One region of the Massilia sp. BKSP1R2A-1 genome, then DNA from elsewhere that is predicted to be linked to it. Evidence: predicted binding sites of a transcription regulator. Region 1 holds the regulator's gene; each other region holds the start of a gene.
The links. Region 1 encodes sigma-54, which starts transcription at its own class of promoters, with help from an activator protein. Its sites were predicted from a motif close to TGGCANGNAANCTGCTTT; they were not measured.

Region 1 (4,202 bases):
CACCGCTGGAAGCTCCTGACCATCATGATGGTCGGGGTGTTCTGCGCCTTCGGCAGCTTCTGGCTGCTGCAGGTCTTGCAGGGCGAGGACGAGGACCCGCGCCTGGGCGGCCCGTCCAGCGAGCCGGACTACATCGTCGAGAACTTCTCCTTCGTGCGCATGACGCAGGACGGCAAGCCGAGCTATGTCGTTTCCGGCAAACGCCTGACGCACCGTCCGCTGGGCGACGTGTCCGAGGTCGATGCGCCGGTGGTGCAGGGCATGACGCCGGGCCGTCCGCGCATGACGGTGGTGGCGAAGCAGGGCCGCATCTTCCATGAAGAACACCGCGTCGACCTGATCGGCAACGTCGACATCCAGCGTCCGGCCACGCCGACCAGCGAAGCGCTGCGCGTGCGCACCCAGGCGCTCACGGTGCTGCCCGACGAAGAGATCATGAAGACCGACAAGCCGATCGAGATGCAGCTCGGCTCCGCCACCGTGACCGGCACCGGCATGGTCGCGAACAACGCGACCCAGAAGCTGCACCTGGCCAGCCGCGGCCAGATCGTCTATCCGCCGCGCGCGCAACGCTGATTTTCAATGCCCGCGCCGCGTTACAACAGGACCAGCAAAACCATGAAAAAAATACTCGCTGCCACTTTCCTCACCCTGGCATCGCTCACCGCCACGGCGGAGCGCGCCGATTCGCTCAAGCAGGCCGTGATCAACTTCGACACGCTCGACGTCGACGAAGTCACCCAGACCCGCATCCTGACCGGCAACGTCGTGCTCACCCGCGGCACCCTGGTGCTCAAGTCGGACCGCGCCCTGGTGAAGGAAACGCCGGAAGGCTATATGAGCGTGACGCTCACCGCCAACAACGGCAAGCTCGCCACCTTCCGCCAGAAGCGCGACGGCGGTCCCGACCTGTGGGTCGAGGGCCAGGCCCAGCGCATCGAATACGACGAGCGCGCCGAGCTGGTGAAGCTGTTCACCACCGCCGAGGTGCGCGAGCTGGAGAACGGCCGCATGACCAATGAGATCAAGGGTCCCTTCATCTCCTACGACAACCGCCGTGAAGTGGCCCAGGTGCGCAACGACCCCAGCGGCAAGAGCACGGTCGGCGGCGGCCGCGGCACCCTGATCATCGCGCCGCGCCGCACGACGCCGGCGGAGGGCGCCAAGCAATGAACGCCGTACTGGAAAAACCCGCCGGCGACAGCTGCAGCACCCTGGTCGTCAAGGGCCTGCAGAAGAGCTACGGCAAGCGCCTGGTGGTGCGCGATGTCTCGCTGCAGGTCGACTGCGGCGAGGTGGTCGGCCTGCTCGGCCCCAACGGCGCCGGCAAGACCACGTCCTTCTACATGATCGTCGGCCTGGTGCCGTCGGATGCCGGCTCGATCGACATCAACGGCACCGACATCACGAGCCTGCCGATCCACCGGCGCGCGGTGCTGGGCCTGTCCTACCTGCCGCAGGAAGCCTCGGTGTTCCGGAAGCTCACGGTAGAAGAGAACATCCGCGCCGTGCTGGAACTGCAGCGCGACGAGAATGGCAAGGCCCTGGGCAAGAACGAGATCAACGAGCGCCTCGACACCCTGCTGGCCGAGCTGCAGATCGAAAAGCTGCGCGAGAACCCGGCGCTGTCGCTGTCGGGCGGCGAGCGCCGCCGCGTGGAGATCGCGCGCGCGCTGGCCACCAACCCGCGCTTCGTGCTGCTCGACGAACCGTTCGCGGGCGTGGACCCGATCGCGGTGATCGAGATCCAGCGCATCGTGCGCTTCCTGAAGGAGCGCAACATCGGCGTGCTGATCACCGACCACAACGTGCGCGAGACGCTCGGCATCTGCGACCGCGCCTACATCATCAACCAGGGCGCCGTGCTGGCTTCCGGCCGTCCCGACGACATCATCGCCGACGAATCCGTGCGACGCGTCTACCTCGGCGAACACTTCAGGATGTAATGAAACAGTCCCTGCAGCTCCGCACCTCGCAGCACCTTGCGCTGACGCCGCAGCTGCAGCAGTCGATCCGCCTGCTGCAGCTGTCCACGCTCGAACTGCACCAGGAGATCGAGCAGATCCTGCACGACAATCCGCTGCTCGAGCGTCTCGACGATCCACTCGACCGCTCGGTGCGCCTGCTGGCCGACGGCGCCATCAACACGGCGCCTGCCAATGGCGAGGCGCCGAGCGCGCAGCCCGCCCAGGAAGAAGGCGGCGCCAAGGCCGAGGGCGAGGGACATGAGGATGGCGAGCAGGGCGAGCGCGGCGACGCCGACAGCGACTGGGGCGGCGAGGGCGGCGGCGCACGCAGCGGCGACGACGAGGACGGACGCCCGCAACTGGAAGCCGACGGCACCACCCTGCGCGAACACCTGGCGGAGCAGATCCGCCTGACCGGCTGCAGCGCGCGCGACCGCGCCCTGGCCGAGCTGGTGATCGACGCCCTGGACGACAACGGCTACCTGGAAGAACCGCTCGACGAGATCCACGCGCGCCTGCCCGAGGAACTCGAGATCGACATGGACGAGCTGCGCTGCGCGCTGGCCCTGATCCAGAGCCTCGACCCGGTCGGCGTGGGCGCGCGCAGCGCGGCCGAATGCCTGGCGCTCCAGATCCGCCGCATGCCGGGCGTGCCGCTCGTCACGCGGCGCCTGGCCCTGAAAATCGTCGAGGGTTACCTGAGCTGGTTCGCCCAGCGCGAATACACCAAGCTGAAGAAGGCGCTCGACTGCGACGACGAAGACCTGCGCGAAGTGCAGGCCGTGGTCCGCCAGTGCAATCCGCATCCCGGCGCGGCCTTCGCCTCGAACGTGTCGGACTACGTGGTGCCGGACGTGATCGTCCGCCGCGCCAAGCACGGCTGGTCGGTTTCGCTGAACCCGGACGTGATGCCGAAGCTGCGCGTGAACTCCCTGTACGCCAACCTGCTCAAGCAGGGAAAAAGCGAAAGCCAGATGGGCGCGCAGTTGCAGGAAGCCAAGTGGCTCATCAAGAATATGCGCCAGCGCTTCGACACGATCCTGCGTGTTGCCGAGGCAATTGTGGAGCGCCAGCGTAACTTTTTCAGTCACGGCGCCGTTGCCATGCGCCCTCTTGTTTTGCGTGAGATAGCTGATACACTAGGCCTACACGAGAGCACAATCTCCCGTGTAACCACGCAGAAATACATGCTGACCCCGCACGGCATGTTTGAGCTGAAGTACTTCTTCGGAAGCCATGTCGCCACCGAAGCGGGGGGAGAAGCCTCCTCGACGGCGATCCGCGCGCTCATCGCGCAATTGACAGGAGCAGAAGACCCTAGGAACCCATTATCCGACAGCAAGATCGCGGAGATGCTCGGGGAACAAGGTATGGTCATTGCGCGCAGGACGGTCGCCAAGTACCGCGAAGCGCTCAAGATTCCGCCCGTCAGCCTCCGCAAATCCCTGTAAAGCACCTGCCCACACTCACCTTGTGGCGCGGGCAGGGCACCTTCCCAAGGAGTGTGTATGAACCTCACAATCAGCGGTCACCATCTCGAAGTCACCCCCGCCATCCGTGAATACGTTCAGAATAAGCTCGAGCGCATCACCCGCCATTTCGACCACGTGATCGATACCCACGTGTTCCTCGCGATCGACAATCTCACCGAAAAAGAAAAAAGGCAGAAAGCCGAAATCAACTTATCGGTATCGGGAAAGAAACTCCACGTCGCCAGCGCCGCACAAGACCTGTACGCCGCGATCGACACGCTGATGGACAGACTGGACAGGCAGGTTTTAAAACACAAATCCATGCTGCAAGACCATAACCACGTCGCGCACAAGCGCATGCCGGATATCGACGAAACCACGGCAGCAGCGTAAACACAGCCGCGCACATTCCGCGGCAACACCGCAAGGGCGTCTAAGGGGACGCCCTTTTTGCATTGTAAAGATAGGAATTTGCTGGCAGCCTTCGGTAGAATGCATCATTTTTCGACCACAGAAGCTGCCATGACCGATTACGTCCTGACCCGCGTCGCCAACCGCACCGGCGTCATCACGCTCGACCGCCCGAAAGCCCTGAACTCGCTGTCGCTCGACATGGTGCGCGCCATCACCGCGATCCTGCTGGAATGGCAGGCCGATGCCGGCATCGACGCCGTCGTCATCACCAGCAGCAGCGAGAAGGCCCTGTGCGCAGGCGGCGACATCCGCTTCTTCCACGACGTCGGCCGTGTGGCGCCGACGGGCG
Region 2 (4,202 bases), on a different contig from region 1:
CCGCAGAAGAACCCGACCCTGCCGAACCGCGCGCGCTCCAGCTTCGAGTACGGCGAGGCCGACGCCTACGACTTCTTCCTCAAGCGCCTGACGATGCCGAACATCCTCGCGACGCTGAGCGCCGAACAGCGCGCGCTGCTCGAGCCCACCATCGTGCACGACACCTACGACGAGTTCTGGCGCTCGCGCGCGATCACGCCGCACATGAAGAACGTGAAGGCGGCCGTGCTGACGGTCGGCGGCTGGTTCGACGCGGAAGACCCGGCCGGACCCTTCGCGATCTACGACGCGGTCGGCAAGTACAACCCGAAGACGCCGAATGCCCTGGTGATCGGTCCCTGGGTGCACGGCGGCTGGGCCGGCAGCGACGGCGCGCGCCTGGGCCACGTGAGCTTCGATGCCAAGACCAGCGAGTACTACCGCCGCGAGATCCAGTTCCCCTTCTTCGAGCAGCACCTGAAGGGCGTGAAACCCGCGCGCACGCTGGCCAATGTGAACGCCTTCGAGACCGGCACCAATGTCTGGCGCACGTATTCGGCCTGGCCGCCGGCGCCGGCGAAAGCGAAGACCCTGTACTTCGGCCCGAACGGCACCCTGAGCTGGCAGCAGCCGGCCAGCAGCGGCACGGGCTACGACGAATACGTCGCCGATCCGCGCAAACCGGTTCCCTACATCGGCTACGCCGCCACCGGCGTGCCGCGTGAGTACATGGTCTCGGACCAGCGCTTCGCCGCCACCCGCCCCGACGTGCTGGTCTACCAGAGCGAGGTGCTGGAACAGGACGTGACCGTTGCCGGCCCCGTGCTGCCGAAACTCGTCGTCTCGACCACCGGGACGGATGCGGACTGGGTGGTCAAGCTGATCGACGTCTACCCGGCCGAGTACCCGACTCCACAAGCTGAGCGCAAGGGCAACGACGTCGGCCCGCCGTCGGTGAACATGGGCGGCTTCCAGCAGCTGGTGCGCGGCAATCCGCTGCGCGGCAAGTTCCGCAACAGCTTCGAGAAGCCCGAGCCTTTCACCCCGGGCAAGCAGGAGGCGCTCAGCTTCGACATCGGCCAGGTCAACCACACCTTCCGCCGCGGCCACCGGATCATGGTGCAGGTGCAGAGCTCCTGGTTCCCGCTGGTCGACCTGAATCCGCAGACCTTCGTGCACATCCCGAAAGCGAAGCCGGAGGATTTCCAGAAGGCGACCCAGCGCGTCTACCGCGCGCCGGGCGCGGCCTCAGGCCTGCAGCTGATGGTGATGCCGTAGGGTGGGCAATCCTTTGCCCACGCGTTCAACTCTCGCATGCGCATCACAGCGCTTCCGTAAGCTGAACGCGTGGGCAAGAAACTTGCCCACCCTACAAAAGCTCAGGGCCGTATCGACGATACCGGCTACGCCCCAATCCAGGGCAAGCCCGCCTTGCACCACCCACCCACCGTCTTGCGATGCCCCTGCTCGTCGCGATCCCCCTCGAAGCCTTCCAGGATGTCGTAGGACTGCGCAAAGCCGTTTTCGGTCGCCACGCGCGCGCTGTGGCGCGAGCGCACGCCCGAGCGGCACAGGAAGAGCAGCACCTCGTCCTTGCGCGCGACCTTGTCCAGCTGGGCGGCGAAGTCTGGGTTCGGCTGGCCCCCGGGGTAGGTGGCCCATTGCACCGCCACGTGCTGGGATTCGGGGACGGCGACCTTGCCGACCCAGTCGCGCTCGGCATTGGTGCGCACGTCGACCAGTTTCACGCGCGGATCGCTCTGCAGGAGGGCGAATGCTTCTTCCGGCGTGACGGCGCCGGCATAGGGCTGGCCAGGGGCGCGCCCGCGGGCGCCGGCGAGGATGGATTCGGAAGTACTCATGAGCATCGGTCCATTTTTAGAGAATAAAAAGCATTGCACCAACTTGGTTCGGTGTATCCTGCGCTGCGATGGTGCATCGCACCCGAGTGGTGCACTCATTTGGTGCGAGTGTATTCACGGCGTGACAGTGACCATGCACCGATTGTAGGACCAGCACGAGCGAATTCCAACGAAGCATTGTGCATTTACTCATAACGCTGGGTTGGCACGGTTCATGCTTTGAAGTAGAGCAAGTTGCCGTTCCGTGAAGATGTGGGACGGCACCCCCTTTTCAATCAGGAGATACGAATGGCAAAGACGGCTGCAGACGTAATTCAACTCATCAAAGACAACGAAGTGAAATTCGTTGACTTGCGCTTCGCGGACACCCGCGGCAAGGAGCAGCACGTGACCGTCCCCGTGTCGCACTTCGACGAAGACAAGTTCGAGTCGGGCCACGCCTTCGACGGTTCGTCGATCGCCGGCTGGAAGGGCATCGAAGCCTCGGACATGCTCCTGCTGCCGGACCCGAACACCGCCAATCTCGACCCCTTCATGGAAGAGACCACCCTGTTCATGCAGTGCGACGTGATCGAACCGTCGGACGGCAAGGGCTACGACCGCGACCCGCGCTCGATCGCCAAGCGCGCCGAAGCCTACCTGAAGTCCTCGGGCATCGGCGACACCGCCTACTTCGGCCCGGAACCGGAATTCTTCATCTTCGACTCGGTCCGCTGGAAGATCGACATGTCGGGCTGCTTCGTCAAGATCGATTCGGATGAAGCGTCCTGGTCGACCGACAAGGAAATCGAAGGCGGCAACAGCGGCCACCGTCCGACCGTCAAGGGCGGCTACTTCCCGGTCCCGCCGGTCGACAGCTTCCAGGACATGCGTTCGGAAATGTCGCTGATCCTCGAATCGATGGGCATCCCGGTCGAAGTGCACCACCATGAAGTGGCCGGCGCCGGCCAGAACGAACTCGGCACCAAGTTCTCGACCCTGGTCGAGCGCGCCGACTGGACCCAGAACCTGAAGTACGTGATCTGGAACGTGGCCCACAGCTACGGCAAGACCGCGACCTTCATGCCGAAGCCGATGAACGGCGATAACGGCTCGGGCATGCACGTGCACCAGTCGATCTGGAAGGACGGCAAGAACCTGTTCGCGGGCGACGGCTACGCCGGCCTGTCGGAAACCGCCCTGTACTACATCGGCGGCATCATCAAGCACGCACGCGCGCTGAACGCGATCACCAACCCGGGCACCAACTCGTACAAGCGCCTGGTGCCGGGCTACGAAGCCCCGGTCAAGCTGGCCTACTCGGCACGCAACCGTTCGGCCTCGATCCGCATCCCGCACGTGGCGAACCCGAAAGGCCGCCGCATCGAGACCCGCTTCCCGGATCCGCTGGCCAACGTCTACCTGTGCTTCGCCGCGCTGCTGATGGCCGGCCTGGACGGCATCCAGAACAAGATCCACCCGGGCGAAGCCGCGACCAAGGACCTGTACCACCTGCCGCCGGAAGAAGACAAGCTGATCCCGACCGTGTGCGCTTCGCTGGAAGAAGCGCTGGAAGCCCTGGACAAGGACCGCGAGTTCCTGACCCGCGGCGGCGTGTTCAGCGACAGCATGATCGACGCCTACATCGACCTGAAGATGCAGGAAGTGCAGCGTCTGCGCATGACCCCGCACCCGGCCGAATTCGACATGTACTACTCGTCGTAATCAAGTGGTCAACACAAGCGTTGCGCGGGTGCGTCACCATGCGTAAGGCTATGTAACAAAGGCGGGGAAAGCGAGGGCTTTCCCCGCCTTTTTTCATGCTTGCTGTATAGTCGGGCCGTTCTACAATATGTGCACGTTTATTGTGCAAATTGATTTCTGATGGGAACGACAATTAGCTTCTACCGCTTTTTCCGCGCCGCCGCGGTCCTCGCCGTCGGCCTCGCGCTCCACCATGGCGCTCAGGCGCAGGGCGCCGTCTACAAATGCGTGGACGAGCATGGCCGCGTGGAATTCACCGACCAGAACCGCAAGGGCTGCAAGCAGCTCGAGAGCTTCTTCTCGAGCGCGCCGGCGCCAGTGCGCGCCTCGGCGCCGATCCCGGCCGTGCGTGCCAGCGGCAGCACCGGCCCGGCGCCGACCGCCAGCCCGACCAGCTTCCCGCGCGTGGACAGCGCCCAGCAGCGCGCCCGCGACGACGACCGCCGCGAGATCCTGAACGACGAGCTGCGCGCCGAGCAGAAGAAACTGGCGGACCTGCGCAAGGACTTCAACGGCGGCGAGCCCGAACGCATGGGCAACGAGCGCAACTACGCCAAGTACCAGGAACGCGTGGCCTCGATGCGCGACGAGATCGGCCGCACCGAACGCAATATCGAA
Region 3 (4,202 bases), on a different contig from region 1:
ATCCGTTCATCGGGCCCCGGACCAGCACCACCAGTTGTCCTTCACCTGTTTGCATCCCATCGATGAACAACCCGTTTCGCTACGAGCAGGCGTTTGCGCGCAATATCGGCTGGCTCACCCCGGAAGAACAGCAAGTCTTGCGCGGCAAACGCGTCGCCATTGCCGGCATCGGCGGCGTCGGCGGCGTCCATTTATTGACACTGGTGCGCCTCGGCGTCTCGAAATTCAATATCGCCGATTTCGATACCTTCGACATACCGAACTTCAACCGCCAGGTCGGCGCAATGATGTCGACGCTCGGCCAGCCGAAGGCCGAGGTACTGGCCCGCATGGCGCGCGACATCAATCCTGAGGTCGATATCCGGGTTTTCCCGGATGGCGTCGATGAACGGAACCTGGACGCCTTCCTGGGCGACGCAAACCTGTATGTCGACGGCCTCGATTTCTTCGCCTTCGATGCGCGCCGCCACACCTTCGCGCGCTGCGCGCAACTGGGCGTGCCGGCCACCACCGCCGCGCCGCTGGGCATGGGGGCCGCCCTGCTGAACTTCATGCCGGGGAAGATGACCTTCGAAGAATACTTCCAGTGGGGCGACCTGCCGGACATCGACAAGGCGATCCGCTTCGCGATCGGTCTTGCGCCGGCCGGCTTGCACCGCTCCTATCTGGTGGTGCCGGAGTCGGTGAATTTCGACGAGCAGCGTGGCCCGTCCACCTTCATGGCCTGCCAGCTTTGCGCCGGCATCATCGGCACCGAGGCGCTGAAGATCCTCCTCGGCCGCGGAGAGGTACTGGCTGCGCCTCACGGCATGCAATTCGACGCCTATCGCAACAAGCTCAAGCGAACCTGGCGTCCCGGCGGCAACCGCCATCCGATCCAGCGGCTGGCAATCGCCATCGGCAAACGCCAGTTCGCCAGCAAGTTCAAATAAACGAGGATCGCAAAAAAAAATCCACTGAAATACAGTGGATTTTTTTTCGAGGATCCGGCGAACCGGATCCTGGCATGCGGGATTACTTGGCTTGCTTGCGGCGACGTGCGGCGCCCAGACCCAGCAGGCCCAGACCCAGCAGGCCGACCGATGCCGGCTCCGGCACTTCGTTACCGAAGACCACGTCCAGCGAGCCGTTGATCGACTGGGTGCCGGTCGGGGTGAAGCGGTTCAGCTGACCCGACTGGAACGACAGGTTGTAGAACGGGCTCGGGTCGACGAAGAAGTTCATGCCGGCTGCGGTCAGTTCGAAGCTGGTGGTCGAACCGAAGCTGCCGCAGTTGATGCCCTGGCCGGAGCCGCCCGAGCAGGTGCTCAGGGTCGGGTCCAGGTTGCCCTGGCCAGCCAGCGGATTGCCGGTCGCCAGCAGGATGTCGTCGCCGGCGTTGTTGCGGCCGTAGGCGGTTGCGCCGGTGGCAGGAGCCGTGAAGGTGGTGTTGACGTTGTCGTCGAGGTACACCGACAGGCTACCGGTGCCTTCAGCAAAACTGAAGGTCGCGCGGCCGTTCGGGCCGGTGGTGAACGTGCCCGACGCGGTGTACAGGGCGTACAGACCGTAGTCGAAGCCCAGACCGGTGGTCAGTGCCGGCAGCTCGTCCGGATCGTCCGAGCCGCTGTTGTTGATGAACTGGCCGGCGACCCAGCGCAGCGAGACCTGGAAGGTGCCGCCGGTGGCGCTGGTCGGGGTGAAGGTGGCGATTTCCGCATAGCCGCCGGTGATGCGGTCAGCGGTGAACGGAGCGGTCACGAACGGACCGGTCGGCTTCACGACGAACTGGTTGAACACGTCCGCGTGCGCGCTGGCGCCGGCAAACATCGAGATTGCGGCGATTGCCGATGCGACGACCTTCTTCGAAAACAGTGCTTTCATCTTTGATCTCCTGGTTAGTCTGAACCTTGCACGACAATACTAGCAAGGCCCGTGCCAGCACATTACCCTCCTTTAAAATCAATCACTTAGCAAGTTTTGAGAAGAATCAACAATTCAAGTGTAAAAAACGCCGACAGCCGTATGTGGCTGTCAAGAAAGAGGTTTACGCGCAACCACATTCCAGGTGTTGCCCGATTTGAACTCGGACGCGATCTCATAGCCGGCGTCGAGCATCTTGCGGCGGATGTCTTCCTCGCGGAAAGGGCTGTACAAAATGCCCTTTTTAATGCCCCAATCGTTGATCTTCTGCGCCGCCCAGCGCAGCGGGGCGAAACCGCTCGGGTAGAGCAGCACATTGGCCGCCAGCGTACCGCCTGGTTTGAGCACGCGCCGGATGTCGCGCAGCGCCCCGTCGACGGTCGGGAAGCAGTGGATCGAGTTGGCGATGTTGGCCGTGTCGAAATGGTTGTCCGGGAAAGGCAGGTCGGCCGCGTCGGCATGCTGCACCTTGACCTGCGGGTCCTTGGCAAAACGCTTCTTCGCGCCCGCCAGCATCGACGGCGCATAGTCGATGCCCACCACGTTCACCTTCGGCAGCTTGCGGCGGCGGCGCCAGTTGAGGATCATTTCCAGCAGGGTGCCGGTGCCGCAGGCCACTTCCAGGTGATCGGGACCGAAATTCGGGCCGAAGAAGCGCATCTGGGTGCCGATCGTGCTGTTGTAGGCGAAGGTGAGGATGAAGAAGCCACGTATGTCGTACCACCATGGCTCGGAGGAATAGGCTTCGGCGATTTCGTCGCGGGTCTTACCGATGGTCATGGACGGTCCTTGTTAGTGGAAATAGAGCGTGGACAACTGAAGCAGCGAATATAGGTGCTTCCTGCAGACCAGGCAAGTGATGTGGGCCAGCTCCCCCTCCGCAAGGGGGCGCGGGCTCAGCCGATACGCTTCAGACGGGCGATGATGCCGGCCTCTTCGCGCGGAGAGAAGAAATAGGGGAAAAGCGAGCGGTCGCCGACTGCGTGGTCGCCCTGCCCCGCCACCTCGGCGATACGGCGGGTGCCCAGGGCGGTATTGCCGCGGAGCAGGACCGCCGGCGCGTCGACCCGGGGGTTCGGGCGCGATTCGCATTCCACCACGAAGTCCAGCATCGCCTCATAAAAACGGCGGTGACGCGGGTTGACTTCGATGAAGATGTCGCTGCAGCCGTGCAGGTCGCGGGCATAGATGAAGGCCACATGGAACAGGGCCCCCAGCACCGCCTTGGACTTCACGCCAGGATCGATCGCCAGCTTGATAAGCTCGCATACCTTGCCGCCATTGGCGCGGTAGGGATCGATGTGGTCCTTGAATACCTGGTCACACAACAAGCCGACATCGGAGTCCAGGTTCAGGCTCAGTGTCCCAATCACCTCCCCCTTGCTGGTGGCCGTCAGCGTGATGCGGTTTGGATCTTTACCTACAGTGTGATTGCCGGTATAGCCACGCCAGGTGTACATCTTGCTGATGAGCATACTGGCCGAGTTGCGGTGTTCGTCGACGTCAGCCGCGCGGATGCCAAACACACTTTCATTGATGGCCACATCGACGATATTGGGCGAATACGACTCGCTGCCGCGGTCAGCCGTACTGCTGTGGCCGACTTCTTCTGTCACTACGGTATCGATCATCGGTATTCTCCAGGCGGATGGACAGGGCATGCCGCAGTCGGGTCTGCCTTATATCATAGCATTCGGTATTCCAGCGTATCAATAAATTAATACAGGCAACATTTCTTTCTATCATAACCACTACGCGTGTATCGTTCTACCCCCTCGGATGGTGGCAATAATCACAATGCAGTCACCATAAGGTTCTTATCAATATTACAAGCAAGTGTAAAGAATTCCGACATGTCCCAAAAAAGCTTGTCAGAGTTCAAGCCGCTTGTCCTTGATTTTTTCCTGTTGGATATCTTGATGCAGCTGGCCGATCAGTTCGGACGCGGCCGCGACGATGTGCGCCGATCCGAAACCGGCGCGCGTCATTTCCCGAAACAGGGAACGAGCCAGGATCCTGGCCACCTCTTCGGGGTTACGGTAAGACAAGCGGTCCCCATCGGCATCCGGCGCGCGCTCCTGCAACAGCGCCAGCTGCGCGAAGCGGGAATCGAGCAGGTGCCGCAACTGACTCAGCTGCAGGGATTTCCCGATGAAGGCAGCAGCCACTTCGAGCAGGCACAGCGCCGCTTCGTCGAAAGGCGCCGTCCCGCTGCCATTGGCGGCATTGATGACGCCGGCGACCCGGCCCTCGACCCGGATCGGCGCACTCATGAGGCTGGCGCCGAGCGCCGTCCCGCG

Region 2: glnA (type I glutamate--ammonia ligase) is a predicted target of sigma-54. The motif match lies at 2,045-2,062, and genes of this name have one in related genera.
Region 3: pepA (flocculation-associated PEP-CTERM protein PepA) is a predicted target of sigma-54. The motif match lies at 1,903-1,920, and genes of this name have one in related genera.

What each region holds. Positions count from the first base shown of each region.
Region 1 is NZ_JBOBRE010000011.1:87,780-91,981, reverse strand. Features, by position in the region: gene lptC (LPS export ABC transporter periplasmic protein LptC) at 1-576, shown strand, start outside; gene lptA (lipopolysaccharide transport periplasmic protein LptA) at 619-1,173, shown strand; gene lptB (LPS export ABC transporter ATP-binding protein) at 1,170-1,946, shown strand; gene ACQ7JA_RS17310 (RNA polymerase factor sigma-54) at 1,946-3,418, shown strand; gene hpf (ribosome hibernation-promoting factor, HPF/YfiA family) at 3,476-3,832, shown strand; gene ACQ7JA_RS17300 (enoyl-CoA hydratase/isomerase family protein) at 3,962-4,202, shown strand, end outside.
Region 2 is NZ_JBOBRE010000002.1:62,728-66,929, reverse strand. Features, by position in the region: gene ACQ7JA_RS03615 (CocE/NonD family hydrolase) at 1-1,257, shown strand, start outside; gene ACQ7JA_RS03610 (rhodanese-like domain-containing protein) at 1,383-1,841, opposite strand; gene glnA (type I glutamate--ammonia ligase) at 2,130-3,545, shown strand; gene ACQ7JA_RS03600 (DUF4124 domain-containing protein) at 3,705-4,202, shown strand, end outside.
Region 3 is NZ_JBOBRE010000007.1:166,653-170,854, reverse strand. Features, by position in the region: gene ACQ7JA_RS12915 (ThiF family adenylyltransferase) at 63-932, shown strand; gene pepA (flocculation-associated PEP-CTERM protein PepA) at 1,015-1,863, opposite strand; gene ACQ7JA_RS12905 (class I SAM-dependent methyltransferase) at 2,014-2,682, opposite strand; gene ACQ7JA_RS12900 (GNAT family N-acetyltransferase) at 2,799-3,533, opposite strand; gene ACQ7JA_RS12895 (GAF domain-containing protein) at 3,774-4,202, opposite strand, start outside.